3 regions of the Kitasatospora sp. NPDC092286 genome follow, and region 3 is predicted to be linked to each of the others. Evidence: predicted binding sites of a transcription regulator. Region 3 holds the regulator's gene; each other region holds the start of a gene.
The links. Region 3 encodes HrcA, which represses chaperone genes, less so after heat shock. Its sites were predicted from a motif close to TTNGCACTCNGNNNNNCNGAGTGCNAA; they were not measured.
Positions count from the first base shown of each region.

Region 1: groES (co-chaperone GroES) is a predicted target of HrcA. The motif match lies at 5,450-5,476, and genes of this name have one in related genera.
Region 2: ACIQIB_RS27070 (FmdB family zinc ribbon protein) is a predicted target of HrcA. The motif match lies at 6,223-6,249, and genes of this name have one in related genera.

Region 1 is NZ_JBIVRD010000001.1:223,139-232,303, forward strand. It holds gene ACIQIB_RS01035 (sigma-70 family RNA polymerase sigma factor) at 1-174, opposite strand, end outside; gene ACIQIB_RS01040 (response regulator transcription factor) at 513-1,124, opposite strand; gene ACIQIB_RS01045 (WhiB family transcriptional regulator) at 1,684-2,010, shown strand; gene ACIQIB_RS01050 (LysR family transcriptional regulator) at 2,088-3,095, opposite strand; gene groL (chaperonin GroEL) at 3,237-4,868, opposite strand; gene groES (co-chaperone GroES) at 5,003-5,308, opposite strand; gene ACIQIB_RS01065 (methyltransferase domain-containing protein) at 5,588-6,790, shown strand; gene ACIQIB_RS01070 (polysaccharide deacetylase family protein) at 6,772-7,686, opposite strand; gene ACIQIB_RS01075 (hypothetical protein) at 7,762-8,028, opposite strand; gene tsaD (tRNA (adenosine(37)-N6)-threonylcarbamoyltransferase complex transferase subunit TsaD) at 8,025-9,128, opposite strand; gene rimI (ribosomal protein S18-alanine N-acetyltransferase) at 9,121-9,165, opposite strand, start outside.
Region 2 is NZ_JBIVRD010000030.1:13,555-22,719, reverse strand. It holds gene ACIQIB_RS27085 (penicillin acylase family protein) at 1-2,538, opposite strand, end outside; gene ACIQIB_RS27080 (potassium/proton antiporter) at 2,855-4,345, shown strand; gene ACIQIB_RS27075 (MFS transporter) at 4,748-6,124, shown strand; gene ACIQIB_RS27070 (FmdB family zinc ribbon protein) at 6,261-6,587, shown strand; gene mscL (large conductance mechanosensitive channel protein MscL) at 7,260-7,679, shown strand; gene ACIQIB_RS27060 (hypothetical protein) at 7,713-7,946, opposite strand; gene ACIQIB_RS27055 (sigma-70 family RNA polymerase sigma factor) at 8,171-9,142, opposite strand.
Region 3 is NZ_JBIVRD010000009.1:193,372-198,151, forward strand. It holds gene dnaJ (molecular chaperone DnaJ) at 1-976, opposite strand, end outside; gene hrcA (heat-inducible transcriptional repressor HrcA) at 1,050-2,084, opposite strand; gene htpX (zinc metalloprotease HtpX) at 2,346-3,266, shown strand; gene ACIQIB_RS12055 (hypothetical protein) at 3,289-3,873, shown strand; gene ACIQIB_RS12060 (DUF3097 domain-containing protein) at 3,917-4,750, shown strand.

The sequences.
Region 1 (9,165 bases), on a different contig from region 3:
TACGGCGGCCGCGACCAGCTCGCCGACCAGCGGCGAACTCCCGCCGCCGAGCACCGGCGGACGGCCGGGGCCTGCCTCGCCGGGATCCGCGTACGACGCGTCGTGGCCCGCGCCGGAGGGCTCGGCCTCCACCGGGTCCGCCTCGCCGGGAGTACCGGCCACGTCGTCACGCATCGGTCCATGGTGCCTGGTCGAGCGGGAAAACGCGGCACCGCGTCCGGAGTTGTGCACCGGAACGTTATGCGGTGCGGCATCGTACGCCACACCGTCGCGCACCACCGGCCCCTCCTGCACCGTGCCGCCTCCCGCCCCGCCGCCGTCGGTGGTCCTGTCCGTCGCGCTGTCCGCCGAGTGTCCTGCGGCCGTGTGGTTCGCCGCAGTGCCTGTCCGCTGGTCCCCGAGGTGCTCCACTCCTCCATGGTGCAACCTCGGGACCGTAACGTCACACGCCTGTGCGGGGCCTGTCCTGGGAATCGCGAGCAGCGCGCCGCGACCGGCGGGGCCGCCGGTGGTCAGCGGACCAGGCCCCAGCGGAAGCCCAGCGCCACCGCGTGCGCACGGTCCGAGGCGCCGAGCTTCTTGAACAGCCGCCGGGCGTGGGTCTTGACGGTGTCCTCGGAGAGGAAGAGCTCGCGGCCGATCTCGGCATTGCTGCGACCGTGGCTCATACCCTCCAGCACCTGGATCTCACGCGCCGTCAACGTGGGCGCCGCGCCCATGTCGGGGCTGCGCAGCCGGCGCGGGGCGAGCCGCCAGGTCGGGTCGGCGAGGGCCTGGGTGACGGTGGCCCGCAGCTCGGCGCGCGAGGCGTCCTTGTGCAGGTACCCGCGGGCGCCCGCGGCCACCGCGAGGGCGACGCCGTCGAGGTCCTCGGCGACGGTGAGCATGATGATCCGCGCGCCCGGGTCGGCGGACAGCAGCCGGCGGACCGTCTCGACCCCGCCGAGGCCGGGCATCCGGACGTCCATCAGAACGAGATCGGAGCGGTCGGCCACCCAGCGGCGGAGGACCTCCTCCCCGTTCGTCGCGGTGGTGACCCGGTCGACACCGGGTACGGTCGCGACCGCGCGGCGAAGCGCCTCGCGGGCAAGCGGGGAATCGTCGCAAACGAGAACGGAAGTCATGACCGTCGTCCTCCGCAGCTGATCCGCGTCACGTTGAGCCTCCTGGCTGGTACGAATCTCTCCGACACGGCCGGTCGACGACGGACTCCGGGCCGATCGCCGCTACTCCCCGCGATCGTTCCCGACATCCGGCGCCCGCTTGCCGCCTCCGCACTTCCAACGACCGTCACTCGAATGAGTTACGGCTTTCAGAGCCATCTCCACCACTGTACGTGGCCAACCCATTACCGATCAGCCGCATCGCGGTGCACACGCCGCACTTTTGTGCCGCTCGCGCGCGGTCGGCGTACGACCCGCACACGGGTACGGAGTCGCGCGCGCCCGCGGGCCACCCGATTGCCACGTCCGCGCCCGCCGGAGCCCATGCCCTCTTTGCCCTTTTTTATAGCTTTTCTACGGTCATTGACTGTTGTGCCACTCTGTGGGTGACTTGTCCATGGAGTTGCCTTAAGTCATATTTCCAGGTGTCCACACCAGCGCATCGAAGCCTCGCCGCGCCGCACAGCAACACCCCGCTGGGGCCGGCCGGCGGCCGACGAGCCTCTGAAGGGAATGAGCCATGGCAGATTTCTCCCGCCTCCCCGGCCCCAACGCGGACCTCTGGGACTGGCAGCTCTCCGCGGCCTGCCGCGGCGTGGACAGCTCGCTCTTCTTCCACCCCGAGGGCGAGCGCGGGGCCGCGCGCAGTTCGCGCGAGGCCAGCGCCAAGGAGGTCTGCATGCGCTGCCCGGTGCGCACCGAGTGCGCCGCGCACGCGCTGGCGGTCCGCGAGCCGTACGGCGTCTGGGGAGGTCTGACCGAGGACGAGCGCGAGGAGATGATGGGCCGCTCGCGGCACCGTCTGGTAGAGGTACCGCTGGTCGCGCCGACGGGGGTACAGCACTAATCGCAAACCCGCGCCACGCCGTGGAGAAACGTTTCTTCGCGGCGCTTCAGGCCGCTCTGGCGCCGTACGACCCCGGGTCAGCGTCCGCCGGCCGCGCCCGCCAGCCGCTCCAGCATCAGCGCCACGGCCGGCACCTCCGCGAGGTCCGGCAGGGTCAGGGCGACCACCTGCCGCACCGCCGGCGCCCCCGAGGCGGTCCGCACCGGCACCGTGGACACGCCGTCAGGGCGCACCGACTCCAGCGCCAGCCCCGGCAGCACCGCCACCCCGAGCCCGGCCGCCACCAGGCCGACCACCGCCGGGTAGTCGTCGGTCGCGAAGTCGATCCGGGGCTCGAAGCCCGCCCCCGCGCACAGCTCCACCAGATGCCCCCGGCACTGCGGGCAGCCCGCGATCCACTGCTCCGCCGCCAGCTCCGCCAGCTCCACCGGCCCGCCGCCGCGCCCCGCCAGCGGGTGCGCGGCGGGCAGCACGCCGACCATCGGGTCGTCCAGCAGCGGGGTGACCACCAGGTCGGACCAGTCGGTGACGGCGGTGAGCTGCTGCGCCTCCAGGTTCGCCTCCGCCCGCGCCTCGCGCGGCACGCCGTGCGCGGGCGGCGCCGGCAGGGCCGGGGCGGCCCCGGCCGTCTGCGGGTAGCGGAAGGCCAGCGCGATCTCGCACTCCCCGCCGCGCAGCATCGCCAGCGACTCCGGCGGTTCCGCCTCGACCAGCGACACGCGCACCCCCGGATGGCCGTCCCGCAGCCGGGCGACGGCCGGCGGCACCAGGGTGGAGCTCGCGGTCGGGAAGGAGACCAGTCGCACCCGGCCGGCCCGCAGCCCGGCGATCGCCGCGACCTCCTCCTCGGCGGCCGAGAGCCCGGCCAGGATCCCGGTGGCATGCTTGAGCAGCACCCGCCCGGCCTCGCTGAGCTGCATGCCCCGCCCGGACCGGACCACCAGCGGGGTGTCGACGGACTTCTCCAGGGCCTTCATCTGCTGGCTGATGGCAGGCTGCGTACAGCCCAGCTCGCGAGCGGCCGCGGAGAAGGAGCCGGTGCGGGCGACGGCACGCAGAACGCGCAGATGGCGGGCCTCGATCATGACTCAGTTATAAGGCAAACTTTGCTATAAGCAAAATTCATCTGATAGTTGAATCCCGAAGCAGACCGTCGGCCCATACGCCGCAGGCCCGGCCCGCGTCCCCGAGGGGAGCGGACCGGGCCTGCGGTCACTGATCAGACGTCAGTGGGAGTGGCCGTGGCCACCGTGCGAGTGACCGTGACCGGCCTCCTCGTCCTCCTTCTTCTCCACCACGAGGGTCTCGGTGGTGAGCAGCAGGGAGGCGATCGAGGCGGCGTTCTCCAGCGCGGAGCGGGTGACCTTGACCGGGTCGATGACGCCGGCCTTCACCAGGTCGCCGTACTCGCCGGTGGCGGCGTTGTAGCCCTGGCCCGCCTCCAGCTCGGCGACCTTGGAGGTGATGACGTAGCCCTCCAGGCCGGCGTTCTGGGCGATCCAGCGCAGCGGCTCGGCCAGCGCCTTGCGGACGACCGCGACACCGGTCGCCTCGTCGCCCGACAGGCCCAGGCCGTCCTCCAGCACCTTGGCGGCGTGCACCAGGGAGGCGCCACCGCCGGCGACGATGCCCTCCTCGACCGCGGCACGGGTCGCCGAGATGGCGTCCTCCAGGCGGTGCTTGCGCTCCTTCAGCTCCACCTCGGTGGCGGCGCCGACCTTGATGACGCAGACGCCGCCGGCCAGCTTGGCCAGGCGCTCCTGCAGCTTCTCGCGGTCCCAGTCGGAGTCGGTGTTCGCGATCTCGCCCTTGATCTGGGCGACGCGGCCGGCCACGGCCTCGGTGTCACCGGCGCCGTCGACGACGGTGGTCTCGTCCTTGGTGATGGTCACGCGGCGGGCGGTGCCCAGCACGTCCACACCGGCCTGGTCGAGCTTGAGGCCGACCTCCTCGGAGATGACGGTGGCACCGGTCAGGGTGGCCAGGTCGCCGAGGATCGCCTTGCGGCGGTCGCCGAAGCCCGGGGCCTTGACGGCGACCGCGTTGAAGGTGCCGCGGATCTTGTTCACCACGAGGGTCGACAGCGCCTCGCCGTCGACGTCCTCGGCGATGATCAGCAGCGGCTTCGAGGAACCGCCCTGGAGGATCTTCTCCAGCAGCGGCAGCAGCTCCTGGATGGAGGAGATCTTGCCCTGGTTGATCAGGATGTACGGGTCCTCCAGGACCGCCTCCTGCCGCTCCGCGTCGGTGACGAAGTACGGCGACAGGTAGCCCTTGTCGAACTGCATGCCCTCGGTGAAGTCCAGCTCCACGCCGAAGGTGTTCGACTCCTCGACGGTGATGACACCGTCCTTGCCGACCTTGTCGATCGCCTCGGCGATCAGCTCGCCGACCTGGGTGTCCTGCGCGGAGAGGGACGCGACGGCGGCGACGTCGTCCTTGCCCTCGATCTCGCGGGCGATGGAGAGCAGGTGCTCGGAGACGGCGGCGACGGCCTTGTCGATGCCCTTCTTCAGGGCGGCCGGGCCGGCGCCGGCGGCGACGTTGCGCAGACCCTCGTTGACCAGGGCCTGGGCCAGCACGGTGGCGGTGGTGGTGCCGTCACCCGCGACGTCGTTGGTCTTGGTGGCGACCTCCTTGACGAGCTGCGCGCCAAGGTTCTCGTACGGGTCGTCCAGCTCGACCTCACGGGCGATGGTGACACCGTCGTTGGTGATGGTCGGGGCGCCGAACTTCTTGTCGATGACGACGTTGCGGCCCTTGGGGCCGATGGTCACCTTGACGGTGTCGGCCAGCTTGTTCACACCGCGCTCCAGCGAGCGGCGGGCGTCCTCGTCGAACTGCAGGATCTTCGCCATGTTCCCTATTCCCTCGGGGCTGCGGCCGGCCCACCGACCGCTGAAACTACGTGAACCAACAACCACGCCCCGGGCCCCTGTCACTGGGACACGGATCCGGGGCGGGCTGGAACGTCTTGCTTCCCGACGTCGCGTTACTTCTCGATGATGGCGAGAACGTCGCGAGCCGAGAGGACGAGGTACTCCTCGCCCTGGTACTTCACCTCGGTGCCGCCGTACTTCGAGTACAGGACGATGTCGCCGACGGCGACATCGAGCGGCAGACGCTGGCCGTCCTCGAAGCGGCCCGGGCCGACGGCCAGGACGACGCCCTCCTGGGGCTTCTCCTTGGCCGTGTCCGGGATGACCAGGCCGGAGGCCGTGGTGGTCTCGGCGTCGAGCGGCTGGACCACAATGCGGTCCTCGAGCGGCTTGATGGCAACCTTGCTGCTGGTGGTCACGTCCGAGCTCCCCTTCGGAGATTACGGGGTTTTCTAACGGGTAGGGGCGAACCTGCGAGCCTGCCGTCGCGGGGGTCAGACACGCTTCATCGCGTTAGCACTCACCAGGTGGAGAGTGCCAAGGACGACCATAGGGTGCGGTTAGCACTCAGTCAACCAGAGTGCCAACGGCGCGCCCTCGTGTTGCGCGTGGCGCGGTGGGCCCACGGCGCACCGGGGCCTGCGGGCAGGCGGCCGACGACGCGTCGCGCCGGGCCCGGGACCGGGGAGAATGACCGGGTGGAGACCGAGAACCTGCAGCCCCTGCTGACCCCCGAGGGGCAGTCCCTGCTCGCCGAACTGCGTGAGTTCGCGCCCGAGGAGGAGCTGGCCCTGGCCACCCGGCTGCGGCGGGAGCACCCGGCGGAGCTGGTGTCGGCGGCGTTCGGGCAGGCCCGGCTGCGGCAGCGGGCCCGGGCGAAGTTCGGCCCGGACGCCGACCTGATGTACTTCACGCCCAACGGGGTCGAGCAGTCCACCCGGCGCAGCGTCGCCGAGTGGCGGGCGCGGCGCTTCGCCGGGCTGGGCGTGCGCCGGCTGGCCGACCTCTGCTGCGGCATCGGCGGGGACGTCCTGGCGCTGGCCCGGGCCGGGATCGAGGTGCTCGCCGTCGACCGGGACCCGGCGGCCTGTGCCGCCACCGCCGCGAACGCGGCCGCGCTGGGCCTGTCCGACCTGGTGGAGGTGCGCTGCGCGGACGTCGCCGACATCGATGTCACCGGCTACGACGCGGTCTTCACCGACCCGGCCCGCCGGACGTCACGCGGCCGGGTGTTCGACCCGGAGGCGTACGCCCCGCCGCTCTCCTGGGCGATCGAGGCCGGCCGCCGCACCCCGGTCGGCGCGCTGAAGGTCGCGCCGGGCATCCCGCACGAGGCCGTCCCGGCCGACGCCGAGGCCGAGTGGGTCTCCGACCACGGGGACGTCAAGGAGGCGGTGCTCTGGTTCGGCACCGGGGCCGGGCACCCGCACCGCGCCACCCTGCTGCCGCACGGCACCACGCTGACCGGCGGCGACCTGCCCGACCCGCCCGCCGGACCGGTCGGCCGCTACCTGTACGAGCCGGACGGCGCGGTGATCCGCGCCCACCTGGTCGCCGAGGTGGCCGGCCAGGTGGGCGGCCGGCTGATCGACCCGAAGATCGCCTACCTCACCTCGGACCGCCTGGTCGCCACCCCGTACGCGCACGCGTACGAGCTCACCGACGTGCTGCCGTTCCACATCAAGAAGCTGAAGGCGCTGCTGCGCGAACGGGCCGTCGGCACGGTGGTGATCAAGAAGCGCGGGATGGCGATCACCCCCGAGGAGCTGCGCCGGCAGCTGAAGCCGTCCGGGCCGAACAGCGTCACGGTGATCCTCAGCCGCACCGACCGGGGCCCGCTGATGATGCTGGGCCGGCCGGTGACGGCCGGGGCGGCGGCGGATCAGGCCGGGGGCGCCTGAATGTAGTCCTCGAGCCGGGCCACCGCGAAGCCCTGCTCCTGGATGCGGGCCAGCATCTCGCCGAACATCTGCGTCATCGTCTCGCCCTTGAGGTCCTTCGGGCCCCGGAAGTGGGCGAGGACGATGTCGCCGGGCTTCAGCTTCTTGTCCGCCGCCTGGTACTGCATGTCGTGGATCTGCATCGACTCGCGCCAGAGCACGATGGCCCGCGGTCCGCACTGCTGCACCGAGCCGTTCAGCGCCGGGGTGTTGGCGCCGTCCCCGTAGGGTGGGCGGAACAGCAGCGGCGCGGTGCCGTACTGCTGGGTGAGCGCGGACTGGGCGTCGCAGATCTCGGACTTCTGCTTCTCCGGCGGGACCTTGCTCATCTGGGCGTGGTCCACGGTGTGGTTGTGGATGTGGTTGCCGAGCGCCTGGAGCGGCTTGAAGTAGCCGTAGTTGTCCTTGACGATGTCCCGGGTCAGGAACATCGAGACCGGCACCTTGAGGTCGGTCAGCATCTCGACGAACTTCGGGTCCTTCTCGGCGCCGTCGTCGATGGTGATGAAGACGACCTTGTCGGCCGTCTTCACATCGCTGAACACCGGTACGGTGCCGGTCCGTTCGAGTTTGATCGGCTTGTCGGCGGGCGCGGCCGGGGCGGGCGCCAGCGGCTTGAGGTTCCACTTCGCCCAGGCCGCCGGGTCCCCGGCGGCCGGTGGTGCGGCGGGCGTGGTGGCCGCGGCGGCCGCCGGGGTCTGCGCGCCGCCGCCCGAGGGGTGGGCCGCGGTGGACGGTGTGCCGCCGGCCGCCGCCGGCGTACCGCCACCGCTGCTGCCGCACCCGGTGGCGGCGGCCAGCAGCGCCAGCGCCCCCACCGCGTACGTCTTCGTCCTGCTCCGCCCGTACTTCTTCACCGCGCCGCGCTCCCCGGATCCGTCCAGCCGTCTCGCCCTAGAGCACGGTAGCGGCCGGCGCGGCGGTTCCCGTCCTCATGGCTCGACGTGCTCGCTGGTGAAGGACCAGCGGTGCACCGGGCGGCCGAGCAGGCCGGCCGGCGGCTCGGCGAGCGGAACGGGCTCGCCGGTCCACCAGGTGATCAGCAGCACCCGCTCGCCCGGGGCGCTGAACAGCTCGGTGCGGACCAGACCGGCCGCGCCGCGCAGGGCGGGCAGGGCGACGGCGTGCACCCAGGCGGTCAGCTCGGCGGCCCGCCCGTCGGCGGCCCGGGCCTCCCACATCGCGGCGGTGGTGCTCACCGGCCACCGCCGAGGGCCTGGTAGGCCTGGCCGTGGACGTCGCCGTGCCCGGACGCCACCGCCGGTACGTGCGTCTCGGTGACGGGCAGCGAGGAGTCGGCGGAGAGGTCGAAGGCGGACGGCGCGCGGTCCCGCCAGACCATCTCGGCGCCGAGCGCGGCGACCATCGCGCCGTTGTCGGTGCACAGGCCGGGGCGCGGCACCCGCAGCCGGATGCCCGCCTTGTCGCAGCGCTGCTGGGCCATCTCCCGCAGCCGCGAGTTGGCCGCCACCCCGCCGCCGATCATCAGGTGGTCGACGCCGTTGTCCCTGCACGCCTTGACGGCCTTGCGGGTCAGCACGTCGGTGACCGCCTCCTGGAAGGACGCCGCCACGTCGGCGACCGGCACCTCCTCGCCGGCCCGGCGCTTCGCCTCCACCCAGCGGGCGACGGCGGTCTTCAGGCCCGAGAAGGAGAAGTCGTACTCCGGGTCCCTGGGGCCGGTCAGGCCGCGCGGGAAGGCGATCGCCCTGCGGTCCCCCTCGCGGGCGGTGCGGTCCACCACCGGGCCGCCGGGGAAGCCCAGGCCGAGCACCCGGGCGACCTTGTCGAAGGCCTCTCCGGCCGCGTCGTCGATGGTCGCGCCGAGCGGGCGGACGTCGCTGGTGATGTCCTCGCTGAGGAGCAGCGAGGAGTGCCCCCCGGAGACCAGGAGGGCCATCGTGGGCGACGGCAGCCGGCCGTGCTCCAGCTGGTCCACGCAGATGTGCGAGGCGAGGTGGTTGACCCCGTACAGCGGCTTGTCCAGCGCCCAGGCGTAGGCCTTGGCGGCGCTGACGCCGACCAGCAGCGCGCCCGCGAGGCCCGGGCCGGCGGTGACGGCGATCCCGTCCAGGTCGCCCGCCCTGACCCCGGCGGTGTCCAGGGCGCGCTGGATGGTCGGGACCATCGCCTCCAGGTGCGCGCGGCTGGCGATCTCGGGGACGACGCCGCCGAACCGGGCGTGGTCGTTGACGCTGGAGGCGACCGCGTCGGCGAGCAGCGTGGTGCCGCGCACGATGCCGACGCCGGTCTCGTCGCAGGAGGTCTCGATACCGAGGACGAGCGGTTCGTCAGCCATGGCGGGTGTCCTTCACGTCTTTCTGAGGCGCGTCCGT
Region 2 (9,165 bases), on a different contig from region 3:
CAGGTCGACGACCATCCGCATCGAGGGGATCCAGTCCACCTCGTACCCGGCGGCCGCGTTCCAGCCGGCCGCGTCGACCGCCGCCGAGCCGCCGGAGAGGCGGTACGGGCCGCGGTTGAGCAGCCGGTGGACCGCCCCGGAGGCGAGCGAGGAGTCGTCGGTGCCCAGGGTCTGCTCGCGCAGCGTCAGCTTGTGCAGGCGGCCCCAGCTCCAGGTGGAGACGTCCTTGCTGAGCAGCGCGGTGAGGTCCTGGCGGGCGTTCTTCATCGCCTCGGCGAGCAGGTGGTCAAGGCCCTTCTGCTCGTGGTGCTGCGAGTCGATGTACGTCCACCAGCTGCTGTCGGGCTTCTCCAGCTGCTGGCGCACCACCTCGGTCCAGCGGTCGCCGCCGTCCGGCTGGGCCTTGCCCGGGTCGCGGGTGCCGCACTCGGTGACGATGGGGGCGCTGGTGCCGGTGTCGGGCTTGGTCGGATCCGCCTGCTGACGCACCAGCAGACAGTTGCCCTTGGCCCGCAGGTCGGCCGGGAACTTCTGGCCGAAGGAGAGGCTGAGCAGCTGGCGCCAGACGCCGTTGTAGTAGGCGGCGGCCGCCGAGTCGGCGTCCTGGTGGTAGTTCCAGTCCTTCAGCAGGTCCTGCGCCTCACGCACGTACGGGTCGTCGATCGGCACCTTGAGCAGCAGCGGGACCAGCGTCTTGGCCAGGATGCTGGTGTTGTCGAGCTGCATCTCCTGCATGTCGTCCGGGGAGATCTTGCCGTTGTTCTTGAGCTTGGACTCGATCTGGTCGGTGATCTCCTTGGCCCGGGTGCCGTACTCCCAGTCCTTGGTCAGCAGGTACTTGTACGACGGATCGACCACGGCCTGGTTGGCGGTGACGATGTAGCCGGACGACGGGTTGATGCTGTACGGCAGGGCGCTGAAGGGGACCGAGCCCTTCCACTGGTAGGCCGAGTCCCAGCCGGGCGCCGGGTTGCTGCCGTCGCCCTTGCCGCGGATCGGGATGTTGCCCGGGGCCTGGTAGCCGATGTCCTTGGAGTCGGCGAAGATCAGGTTCTGGGCGGGGACGGCGAAGTCCTTGGCCGCGGCCCGGAACTCCTCCCAGTTCTTGGCGCGGTCCAGCTCGAAGACGGCGTCCATGGTCTTGCCGGGGCTGAGCGCCGTCCACTGCAGGGCGACGCCGTAGCCGCTGGTGGAGCGGTCCGGGGCGGCGCTGCCGTTCGGGGCGTACTTGCCGACGTTCTGCTGCTCGGTGCTCTGGTCGGAGATCAGCGGGGCACCGGTCTGGGTGGTGCGGACGGTGATGGTGCGGTCCTCGCCGCCGGCCACCTTGATGGTCTCCTTGCGCAGCTCGAACTTCACGTCCTTGCCGTCGACCTGGTAGGTGTCCGGGCCGGTGACCTTCTCCAGGAAGAGGTCGGTGACGTCGGCGCCGAGGTTGGTGAAGCCCCAGGCGATGTCCTTGTTGTGGCCGATCACCACGCCCGGCATGCCGGCGAAGGTGAAGCCCGAGACGTCGTACTGGCAGGTCGGCGAGACGGTGCGGCAGTGCAGGCCCATCTGGTACCAGACCGAGGGCAGGCCGGGGCCGAGGTGCGGGTCGTTGGCCAGCAGCGGCTTTCCGGTGGTGGTGTGGGTACCGGCGACCACCCAGGAGTTGGAGCCGATGCCCTGGCCCTGACGGCCGAGCATCTGCGGCATCGCGTCTATCCGGTCGGTGACGTCCTTGAGCATCGCCTTGGTGGCGGCCGCGCCCTGGGCGGTGGTCCCGGCACCGGCCTGGCTGGAGCCGTCGGCCGGGCGGTAGCTGTCGCCGACGACGGTGCCGGTCTTCACGATCGTGCCGTTGCGGGCGTACGGGTACTCCGGGTACAGCTCGGCGATCTTCTCCGGACTGAAGTCCTGGGCGAGCAGCGAGCGGTCGATCTCCTCCTGGAGGTTCCCGGAGAGGTTCCAGGCCATCGCCTTGAGCCAGGCGACCGAGTCGACGGGCGTCCACTGCTCGGGCTTGTAGCCGCTGTTGACGACGCCGAGCAGGGTGTACTCCAGCGAGGCGCTCTGGCCGCCGGGATGCTCGGCGAGCCAGGCGTTGACGCCGTCCGCGTACGCCTGGAGGTTCTTCTTGGTGTCCGCCGAGAGCTGGGTGTCGTACTCCTTCTGCGCCACCTGGCGCCAGCCCATGGTGCGGATGAAGGAGTCGGTCTCGACCTGGCCGTCGCCGAACATCTCGGAGAGCCGGCCGGCGGTGATGTGCCGTCGGACGTCCATCTCCCAGAACCGGTCCTGGGCCTGCACATAGCCCTGGGCACGGAAGAGGTCCGCGGAGGTGTCGGCGTAGAGCTGCGGGATGCCGTTGGCGTCCCGCTTGACGTCGACCGGCGCGCTCAGGCCCGCCACCTTGACGCTGCCGTCGACCTCCGGGAAGGACGCGCGGACCGCGGCCACCCCCCGGTAGCCGCCGTAGCCGGCGCCGGCCACCAGCAGCATTACCAGCACGATCACGATCAGACGGGCGCGCCGGAACTTCTTCGAGCGGGGCATCTGGGTCCTTGCGGTCCTCGACTGGGGGGCGGGCGGGCGTGTCCAGGGCACTCGGCCATGGCAGGGCACCACATTAGGCCGAGTCGGCTGGCGGGCGTGCACGGGGGACGCTCACCGTGGGATCGGAGGAGGTCAACTGGGAAGCCCCGGACGCCCGATGAAGGCCTGTGTGAGAAGCGAAACTAAAGATATGGCAAAATGTTAGACTGAGTAACGATCCGCAAGGGGAGCATCGACCCTTGCCGGTCGGCTCCCCCTTCGGCCTCACCGCCGTCAGACACCCCGCCCGCCCCCAGCCCGCTCGAGGTGCCCCTGCGTGAATGTCGACCACCTGAACCAGCTGCTCCTCGAGTTCTCCGTGATCCTGCTGGTCGCGGTGGTTGCCGTGCGCATCTCGACCCGATCAGGGCTACCAAGCCTGCTGATCTATCTCGGGATCGGCGTCGCCCTCGGCCAGAACGGCCTCGGCGTCTCCTTCAACAACGCCGCGCTGACCCAGGTGCTCGGCTACGCCGCCCTGGTGGTGATCCTGGCCGAGGGCGGTCTCAAGACGAGCTGGCGCGAGGTCAAACCGGTGATGCCGGCGGCCACCGTGCTCGCCACCGTCGGCGTCGGGGTGAGCGTCTTCGTCACCGCCGCGGGCGCGCACTGGCTGGTCGGCCTGGACTGGCGCACCTCCATGCTGCTCGGCGCGATCGTCTCCTCCACCGACGCCGCCGCCGTCTTCTCGGTCCTGCGGATGGTGCCGCTGCCCCACCGGCTGACCGGCCTGCTGGAAGCCGAGTCGGGCTTCAACGACGCGCCCGTGGTCATCCTGGTCGTCGCCTTCGCCACCACCGGCGAGCTGGACTCCTGGTACGTCCTGATCGGCACGATCGCCGCCGAGCTGGCGATCGGCGCGGCGGTCGGCCTCGCGATCGGCAAGCTCGGCGCGTACGGCATCAAGCACGTCGCCCTGCCGTCCTCCGGCCTCTACCCCATCGCCGTCATGGCACTGACCGTGCTCGCCTACGCCGGCGGTGCCCTGCTGCACGGCTCCGGCTTCCTCGCCGTCTACATAAGCGCCGTGATCCTCGGCAACGCCAAACTGCCGCACGGCCCGGCCGTCCGCGGCTTCGCCGACGGCCTGGCGTGGATCGGCCAGATCGGCATGTTCGTGCTGCTCGGCCTGCTCTGCACCCCCGGGACGATGGGCTCCGCCGTGGTGCCCGCGCTGGTGATAGGCACCGTGCTGGTCTTCCTGGCCCGGCCGCTGTCGGTGATGCTCACGCTGACCCCGTTCCGGCTGCCCGGCCGCGAGCAGGCGCTGCTGAGCTGGGCCGGACTGCGCGGGGCGGTGCCCATCGTGCTGGCCACCATCCCGATGGTGGCGGGCACGCCCAGGGCCCAGGACGTGTTCAACATCGTCTTCATCCTGGTCGTGGTCTTCACCCTGCTCCAGGGCCCGACCCTGCCCTGGGTCGCCAAGCGGCTGCGGATCTCCGAGGGCTCGATGGGCCAGGACCTGGGCATCGAGTCCGCGCCGCTGGAGAAGCTGCACGGCCACCTGCTGTCGGTGGCGCTCTCCCCCGCCTCCCGGATGTCCGGCGTGGAGATCGGCGAGCTGCGGCTGCCGGCCGGCGCGGCGGTGACCCTGGTGGTGCGCGAGGGGAACAGCTTCGTGCCCGACAAGGCGACCGTGCTGCGCGGCGGCGACGAGCTGCTGGTGGTCACCACGGACGAGGTCGGCGAGGCGGCGGAGCGGCGGCTGCGGGCCGTGGACAAGGGCGGCAAGCTCGCGGGGTGGCTGAACGGGCGGGGTGACTGAACGGGCGGGTGGCCGGCCGGGCGGTCCCGGGCGGTGGGCGCGGGGGCTTCTCCCCGCGTTCACCGCTGTTCACCGGCCCGGCGCCTTCATCCGGCGGGACAGTTTTGGATCTGCCCTGTAAAGTGGGGGTCAGCGCGCTATCTACGCGCGTATACGTATGATGGTTGATACACACCCAGCATCTGCCTGATGCAGAGTTGGCGCGACCGCTCGGCGGCCGCGGCCCGGCCCTCGGCGCACCGCGCCGGCCCGGCCCGGTAACTACCCCGGTCGACGCGCGAGAGGACGACTCTCGGCGCCGTCGGGGCCGTCCCATGTCCCTTCCGCGCTACCAGGCAGCAGGAAGGACCGACCGTGACGGCCCGCCGAACGGTCGACAACACCGCGGACACCCGCGCCGCCCTGGACACCGCGGACGCCCGTACCGCCCCGGACACCGGTGCCGGCGCGCCCGCCCGGATCGGGTACGGCGCGCTGCTGCGCACGCCCGGCGTCTGGACGTTCCTGGCGCCCGCGTTCGCCGCGCGGCTCCCCTACGCGATGCTCAGCCTGGGCATCGTGCTGCTGGTCCTCGACACCCACGGCTCGTACGGCACGGCCGGCAGCGTCGCGGCGGTCTCGGCCGTCGCCCAGGCCCTCATCGGCCCGCAGACCGGCCGGCTGGCCGACCGCTACGGCCAGGCGGCCGTACTGGTCCCGACCGTGCTGGTGCACGCGCTCTCGGTCGGCGCGCTGATCGCGCTGGCGCTCGGCCACGCCCCGGTCTGGAGCCTGTTCCTCGCCGCCGCCCCGGCCGGCGCCAGCGTGCCGCAGGTCGGCGCGATGGTCCGGGCCCGCTGGGTCGCCAAGCTCTCCGCGGACGGCGCGCCCGCCGCCAAGCTGAACACCGCCTTCGCCTTCGAGTCGGTGACGGACGAGTTCACCTTCGTGATCGGTCCGGTGCTGGCCGGCGCCATCGCCACCTCGGTCAGCCCGTCCGCCGGGCTGATCGGCGAGGCCGCGCTGACCGTGGCCGGCGGGCTGGCCTTCGCCGCCCAGCGCCGCACCGCCCCGGCCCGGCACCCGCACCAGCCCGGCGTCCGTCGTGCCTCCGCGCTCGCCTCCCCGGGCGTCCGGCTGCTGGCCGGCGTGTTCCTGGGGGTCGGCTCCGTCTTCGGCGCCATGCAGGTCTCGGTGACCGCCTTCGCCGACTCGGTGGGACGGCACGGGGCCGGTGGCATCGTGTACGGGGTCTTCGCCGGCGGTTCGATGCTGGCCGGTGTGCTGTACGGTCTGGTCGCCTGGCGCAGGGCCGCGAGGCACCGGCTGCTCGCCAGTTACGCGCTGCTGGTGCTCGGCTGCTCGACGCTCTGGGCGATGCCCGACCTGGTCGCGCTGACGGCCGCCGGGCTGGTCTGCGGCCTCGCCATCGCCCCGACGCTGATCACCGGGTACACCCTGGTCGAGACGCTGGTCGCGGACGGCGCCAAGACCGAGGCCTTCACCTGGCTGACCGGTGCCATCGGCCTCGGTCTGGCGACCGGGTCCACGGTGGCCGGGCAGCTGATCGACGGGTGGGGCCCGTCGGCCGGGTTCCTGGTGACGGTGGCCGGTGCCGGGCTGGGCCTGGTGACGCTGATCGCGTTGCGGCACCTGCTGGTCGCGCCGGGCGTGGCCGGTTCGGCGAACTCGGCGGGCACGCCGGACTCGGCGGGCGCGGTCGGTTCGGTGGACTCGCCGGGCGTGGAGGCGTCCGGGCGGACCGCGACGGCGCAGCTGGTGGGCGCGGTCAAGGGCTGAGCCGACCGGTCCGGGCGGTGGTCCGCGGTCGCGCCCCGGCTCATCTCACACCGGAGTCGCTGGACTGATCCAGCGGAATGCCGCATCATTGACCATCGTTAGCACTCATCAGGCGAGAGTGCCAGGAGGAAGACAAGTGCCCACGTACCAGTACCAGTGCACCGAGTGCGGCAACGGCCTGGAGGCGGTGCAGAAGTTCACCGACGAGGCACTGACCACGTGCCCCGACTGCCAGGGGCGGCTCCGCAAGGTCTTCTCGGCCGTGGGCGTGGTCTTCAAGGGCTCGGGCTTCTACCGGACCGACAGCCGTTCGTCCTCCAGCAGTTCGGTGGGCGCCGCTTCGTCGTCCCCGGCGGGGGGCTCGTCCTCGGTGTCGTCCGGCGCGTCGTCCCCGTCGACCGCTGCTTCGAACGGCTCGGCCCCCGCGGCGAGCCCGGCTCCCGCGGCGAAGTCGGCCGGCTGAGCCGGAGCGGCTCAGGCCGGGTACCGCCGAACCTCTGGCACCCCGGCCGATCCAGGCATTCGAAAGGTCCGTTGACCCGTTTTTTGGCGGAGTCGGCGGGCCTTTCGCATTCCCGTCGCATTCCCGGAAACGGGCAGGCTCACCCGTGTGGGTGTACGAAGTTATCCACAACCCCGGGTTTTCCACAGGATCCGAAAGAGGGGTTCCGTCCGCTGTGGGCGCGGCGCAGAGTGTGGGTCACAAGAGACCGGCCCGGTTGGGGCCGGCGCCCTGCGACCACCGGTGGTGCCCGATGACGACCCCGAGCTTCACGCTCCCCCTCCCCCTCACTCTCCCGCTCTCGTCCCCGCTGCCCCGCGCCCCGCAGTCGGCTCCGGCCCGGAGGTACACCGCTCCGCCGCCCGCGCCGGCCGTCCCGCCGCAGCGGGAGGTGCCCCGGTTTCCGCCGATCCGGCGCGGCGCCGGCGGGTGGCACCGGCTGTGGCACCCCGTACGGCGGCGGGGCGGGGTGCCGGTTCTGGTCCTGCTCGCCGTGGTCACCGCGCTCGCCAGTGGACCGGCGCGAGCGGCGCTCTGGCCACCGGGAGCCGCGGCCCTGCACCAAACGGGTTGCCAATTGGGAAAGGAGGAAGATCACCCGTAACCGGACAACGACTTCGTCGTTCACGCGACATGAAAGGCTTCAAGGAATTCCTGCTGCGTGGAAATGTCGTCGACCTCGCCGTCGCCGTTGTCATCGGTGCGGCTTTCACCAACATCGTCAACGCCTTCGTCAAGGGCGTAATCAATCCGATCGTCGGTGTTTTCGGAGCCAAGGATCTGGCGTCCTACAGTTCCTGCCTCAAGGGTCCCTGTGCGGTCAGCGCGACCGGCGAGGTCACCTCCGGCGTCTTCATCCTGTGGGGCTCCGTGCTCAGCGCGGCCCTGCAGTTCCTGATCACCGCGGCCGTCGTCTACTTCTGCCTGATCCTGCCCATGACCAGGTTCGCCGCCAAGCGCAAGAGCCTCGCCGAGACGCAGATCGAAGCCGAGGCCAAGGAGGTCGTCCTGCTCACCGAGATCCGCGACGCGCTGGTCACGCGGGAGCGCTGACCGCCCCCGCCGACGGCGGACCCGTCGACCCCTTCAGTCCCCGTGGTGCGGCGGGCGCTGGCTCAGGTACCAGTCCAGCCCCCGTCCGCCACCGCCCCCGGAGCCTGCTCCCGGGCGGTCGCCCCAGCCGGCGTCGGTGTCGTCCCGGGACTGCTGGTCCAGCGGGTCCCGGAAGACCAGCCGGGCCTTCGGCGCCTTCTTGTCCTCGTTCCCGCCCTTGGCGCTCTCGGCGCTCTCGGCACCCCGTACCGAATCCTGCTCGCTCACCGACCCGCCTCCGTTGTTCACTGTCGTCCCGATCCCCTGCCGCTTCTACCCGTACCCCCACCTGCCCCTACAGCCTAGAAGCTCGCCGAGCCGCCGCCGTCGGGAGAGAACGGGCCTTGGTGCGGAGCGCTCCGCAGCACGGCCCGCCACGACGGTCACGGCACGCACAGCACACCCGCACGCGGCCTGCCGGCCGCTCCCCTCGGGCTGGGAGATCAGGCAGCTCAGGCAGCCTCGAAGCCCGAGTGGTCGGCGATCCGCTTCAGCTCGGCCAGCGCGTGCTTCTCGATCTGGCGGATCCGCTCACGGGTCAGCCCGTGCTGCTTGCCCACCTCGGTCAGGGTGCGCTCGCGGCCGTCCTCCATCCCGTACCGCGACCGGATGATCGATGCCGTACGGTCGTCCAGCCGCCCGATCAGACCGTCCAGTTCCTCACGGCGGAGCATGACCATCACGGCGTCCTCGGGGGAGGTCGCTCCGGTGTCCTCGACGAGGTCGCCGAACTGGGTCTCACCCTCGTCGTCGACCGACATATTGAGGCTGACCGGGTCCCGGGCCCAGTCCAGCACGTCCTTGATCCGCGCCTCGGTGGTGTCCAGCTCGGCCGCGATCTCGGCCGGCTCGGCCTCGCGGCCCAGCTCCTTGGACTTCTCCCGCTGCACCCGCCGGATCCGGCCCAGCTCCTCGACCAGGTGGACGGGCAGCCGGATGGTGCGCGACTGGTCGGCGATCGACCGGGTGATCGCCTGCCGGATCCACCAGGTGGCATAGGTGGAGAACTTGAACCCCTTGGCGTAGTCGAACTTCTCCACCGCCCGCACCAGGCCCGCGTTGCCCTCCTGGATGAGGTCCAGCAGGGGAAGGCCACTGCGCGGGTAACGGCGCGCCACAGCGACCACGAGACGGAGATTGGACCGGATGAAGACGTCCTTGGCGCGCTCGGCGTCCTCGGCTATCGCCTCCAGCTCCTTGCGCTTCACGCCTTTCGGCAGTTCGCCCGCTTCCAGCAGGTGCTGGGCGTACACACCGGCCTCGATCCGCAGCGAGAGCTCGACCTCCTCGGCGGCATCGAGCAGGGGCGTCCTGGCGATCTCGTCGAGGTACATACCGACCAGGTCGCGGTCGGCCTCAAGGTTGGTCGGGCGGGCCGCGCGAGTCCGGTCGGCCCTGTCGCGAACGACGGCACGGGTGGCCATGCTTGCTCCCTTTGCTGGTATTG
Region 3 (4,780 bases):
GGTCGCCCCGGCCGCCACCGCGCAGGTGGGTGATGCCCCGGCCGTGCAGCGGGATCGACTGGCCGGACTGGGTGCCGGGCCGGATGTCGAGCTCCTCCAGGCCGTCCAGCGTCTGCAGCGGCACCTGGGTGCCGAGCGCGGCGGCCGTCATCGGGATGGTGACCGTGCAGTGCAGGTCGTCCCCGCGGCGCTGGAACACCGTGTGGGTGGTCTCGGCGATCTCGACGTACAGGTCGCCGGCGGGGCCGCCACCGGGGCCGACCTCGCCCTCGCCGGCCAGCTGGATGCGGGTGCCGTTGTCGACACCGGCCGGGATCTTGACCGTCAGGGTGCGCCGGGCGCGGACCCGGCCGTCGCCCGCGCACTCCGGGCACGGGGTCGGCACGACGGTGCCGAAGCCCTGGCACTGCGGGCAGGGGCGGGAGGTCATGACCTGGCCCAGGAAGGACCGGGTGACCTGGGAGACCTCGCCCTTGCCGCGGCACATGTCACAGGTCTGCGCGGAGGTGCCGGGCGCGGCGCCCTCCCCGCTGCAGGTGGTGCAGGTGACGGCCGTGTCGACCTGGAGTTCCTTGGTGGTGCCGAAGGCGGCCTCCTCCAGGGTGATCTCCAGCCGGATCATGGCGTCCTGGCCGCGCCTGGTCCGCGAGCGCGGGCCGCGCTGGCCGGCCGCGGCGCCGAAGAAGGCGTCCATGATGTCGGAGAAGCCGAAACCGGCCGCGCCCGCGCCGAAGCCGCCCGCGCCTCCGCCGCCGTTGGGCGAGAGAGGGTCCCCGCCGAGGTCGTAGACCTGACGCTTCTGCGGGTCGGAGAGCACCTCGTAGGCGGCGTTGATCTCCTTGAACCGCTCCTGCGTCTTCGGGTCCGGGTTGACGTCCGGGTGCAGTTCGCGCGCCAGGCGCCGGAACGCCTTCTTGATCTCGTCCTGCCCCGCATCCCGTCGGACGCCGAGTACCGCGTAGTAGTCCGTGGCCACCAAATGCTCCGCTTGTTCCGCCTGTAGTAGTGCTTGCGACTGGGTACCACCATCGGTCTGATGGTGGCTGTTCCTACGACTCGGCCAGGATCTGGCCCACGTACCGTGCCACCGCCCGCACCGCCCCCATTGTGCCCGGATAGTCCATCCGGGTCGGACCGATCACACCCAGTTTGGCCACGCTCTCGTCGCCCGAACCGTAACCGACGGAGACGACCGAGGTGGAATTGAGCCCCTCGTAGGCGTTCTCCCGGCCGATCCGGACCGTCATCCCCGCGTCGCCGGTCTCACCCAGGAGGCGGAGCAGGACGACCTGCTCCTCCAGCGCTTCCAGCACCGGCTGGATGGTGAGCGGGAAGTCGTGGCCGAAACGGGTCAGGTTGGCCGTGCCGGCCAGCATGATCCGTTCCTCGTTCTGTTCGGCGAGCGCCTCGAAGAGCGTCGCCAGGACGGTGACGACGGCCGGCCGGTCGGCCGCCTCGAAACCGGCCGGCAACTCCTCCAGCAGCCCCGGCACCTCGGGCAGCCGCTGCCCGACCGCGTGCGCGTTGATCCGCGCCCGCAGATCCGCGAGGAGGGTCTCGCCGACCGGGCCCGGGCAGTCCATCATCCGCTGCTCGACCCGGCCGGTGTTGGTGATCAGGACCAGCATCACCTTGACCGGGGCCAGCGCGACCAGCTCGATGTGCCGGACGGTCGACCGGGAGAGCGAGGGGTACTGGACCACCGCGACCTGCCGGGTGAGCTGGGCGAGCAGCCGGACCGTCCGGGCGACCACGTCGTCCAGGTCGACCGCGCCGTCCAGGAAGTGCCGGATCGCCCGCCGCTCGGGCGCGCTCATCGGCTTGACCTCGGCGAGCCGGTCGACGAAGAGCCGGTAGCCCTTGTCGGTGGGGATCCGCCCGGCGCTGGTGTGCGGCTGGTGGATGTAGCCGTCCTCCTCCAGCGCGGCCATGTCGTTGCGGACGGTGGCCGGGGACACGCCGAGGCTGTGCCGCTCCACCAGGGCCTTGGAGCCGACCGGCTCCTCGGTTCCCACGTAGTCCTGGACGATGGCGCGAAGCACCGCGAGCTTGCGGTCGTCCAGCTGACGGACCTCACCGGCCATGGGGCACGCACCTCCGTCTTCGCACGTTGTCCGTAGTGACATGTGTCCGTTCTGGCATGTTGCGGGCCGTTCTGGGAGGCCCCGGCTTTGGCACTCTGAACAGCCGAGTGCCAGAACCGTACCTGCCAGTGTAAGGCCCGGGTCCGACGGCAGGAACGGCCCGGCCCGAGTGATCCTGCGCGCAATATCCGGCGCGCGGGTGATGCCGAGGGCCCGTCCGGGTGGCAGCATCGAAAGCGAACGGCTAACGGAGGAGCAGCGATGTCGAGCTCGGGCCAGCACACGCGCTTCGCACCCGACCGCGGCCTGACCGGCCGCATGGTCGCGACGATGTTCGTGATCGGGCTGCTGTACGTCGGATTCACCGGCCTGCTGATCGTGCTGCTGCGCGGGGCCTGGCCACTGATCGTGCTGATCTCGGGCGGTCTCTTCGTGGCCCAGTTCTGGTTCAGCGACAAGATCACCGAACGGGCGATGGGCGCCCACCGGGTGAGCCCGGAACAGTATCCGCAGCTGCACGGCACCATCGACCGGCTCTGCGCGCTGGCCGACATGCCCAAGCCGCGGGTGGCGGTCGCCGACAACGACATGCCGAACGCGTTCGCCACCGGCCGCAACCCGCAGAACGCCGTGGTCTGCGTGACCACCGGGCTGCTGCGGCGGCTGGAGCCGGAGGAGCTGGAGGGCGTGCTGGCGCACGAGCTCTCGCACGTGGCGCACCGGGACGTGGCGGTGATGACCATCGCCGGGTTCCTCGGGGTGCTGGCCGGGGCGATGACCCGGATCGCGATGTACGGCGGGTTCATGGGCGGGGGCCGCAACAACAACGACTCCAACGCCGCCATCGCCGCGCTGATCATCCCGCTGGTGTCGATCGTGGTGTACGCGATCAGCTTCCTGCTCACCCGGCTGCTCTCCCGCTACCGGGAGCTGGCCGCCGACCGCGCCGCCGCCCAGCTCACCGGCCGGCCCAGCGCGCTCGCGTCGGCGCTGACCAAGGTGACCGGCCAGATCGCCGCGATCCCGTCCAAGGACCTGCGCCAGGCACAGCCGTACAACGCCTTCTACTTCGCCCCGGCGCTGAGCGCCCGGGAGACCGCCTCGCAGCTGTTCTCCACCCACCCGTCGCTGGAGCAGCGACTGGAGCAGCTGGCGAAGATCTCGGCCCAGCTGGGCCGCTGAACCACCTCGGGAAAGGACCGCCGTGGGATTCCTGGACGCCCTGTTCGGGCGCACCAAGCCCGTCAAGCCCGACCTCGACCAGCTGTTCGGGGTCCCCTCGGCGGCACTGACCCTGGAGGCGGCGACCGGCTTCCGGCCGACCGGTCTCGGCTCGGTCTGCTTCGCGGCCGTCGAGGGCGGGGCGTTCGGCGAGGTCGAACGGCAGGTGCGGGCGCTGCTGGACGCCGACACCGAGCGCGGCGGCGTCCCGGTGGAGGCCTCCAAGGACGGGTACGGCTACTCCTGGCTGCTCGCCCGGCACACCCCGGAGGAGCTGCCGGAGCTGGTCAACGACCTGCACGCGGTCAACAGCGAGCTGGAGGCGAACGGCTTCGGACCGCAGCTGCTCTGCTCGCTGGTGGCCTTCCGCGACGAGCGGGGGCAGTCGCTGGCGCTGGTCTACCTGTACAAGCGCGGCACCTTCTACCCGTTCGCGCCGATGCCGGGCGGCGGGGAGAAGCGGAACAGCCCCCTGGAACTGCAGGTCAACGCCATGCTCGGGAACGACCTGCGGCTGGAGAAGGACCTCACCCGCTGGTTCCCGGTCTGGGGCGCGCCGGGGCTCTGACCTCCCGCCGGCCCTCCGCCGGATTTCCCTATAGTCACCTTCCATGCGCAGCCACCAGTACGGACCCGACCTGACCCCGCCGTGGAAGCGGCAGCAGCCCGCCCCGGAGGTGTCCGCCGAGCGGGACCTGGTGGTGGAGGAGGCGGCGACCGGCTTCTGCGGAGCGGTGGTGCGGTGCGAGAAGACCGCGGAGGGCTTCACCGTCACCCTGGAGGACCGCTTCGGCAAGCACCGGGTCTTCCCGCTGGTGCCGCGCGGCTTCCTGCTGGAGGGCCGGCCGGTCACCCTGGTCCGCCCCCCGGCGGCCGCGCCCGCGCCGTCCCGGGCCCCCGGCCGCACCGCCTCCGGCTCGATCGCCGTCCCCGGCGCCCGGGCCCGGGTGGCCCGCGAGTCGCGCATCTACGTCGAGGGCCGGCACGACGCCGAGCTGGTCGAGCGGGTCTGGGGCGACGACCTGCGGATCGAGGGCGTGGTCGTCGAGTACCTGGAGGGCGTCGACGACCTGCCCGCCATCGTCGCCGACTTCGCCCCCGGCCCCGGCCGCCGCCTCGGCGTCCTGGTGGACCACCTGCTCCCCGGCACCAAGGAGCACCGCATCGCCGCCCGGGTCACCGGCGACGCCGTCCTGGTCGTCGGCCACCCCTACATCGACATCTGGCAGGCCGTGAAGCCCGCGAGCGTCGGCATCCCCGGCTGGCCCGGCGTCCCCCGCGGCGAGGTGTGGAAGGAGGGCGTCTGCCGCCGCCTCGGCTGGCCGGCGGACACCCCCGCCGCCTGGAAGCGCATCCTCGCCTCGGTGGACTCCTTCAAGGATCTGGAGCCCGAACTCCTCGGCCGGGTCGAGGAACTGATCGACTTCGTGACGCTGCCGGACTGACGACAAGCCGTACCGCGTTCGCGAACGCGT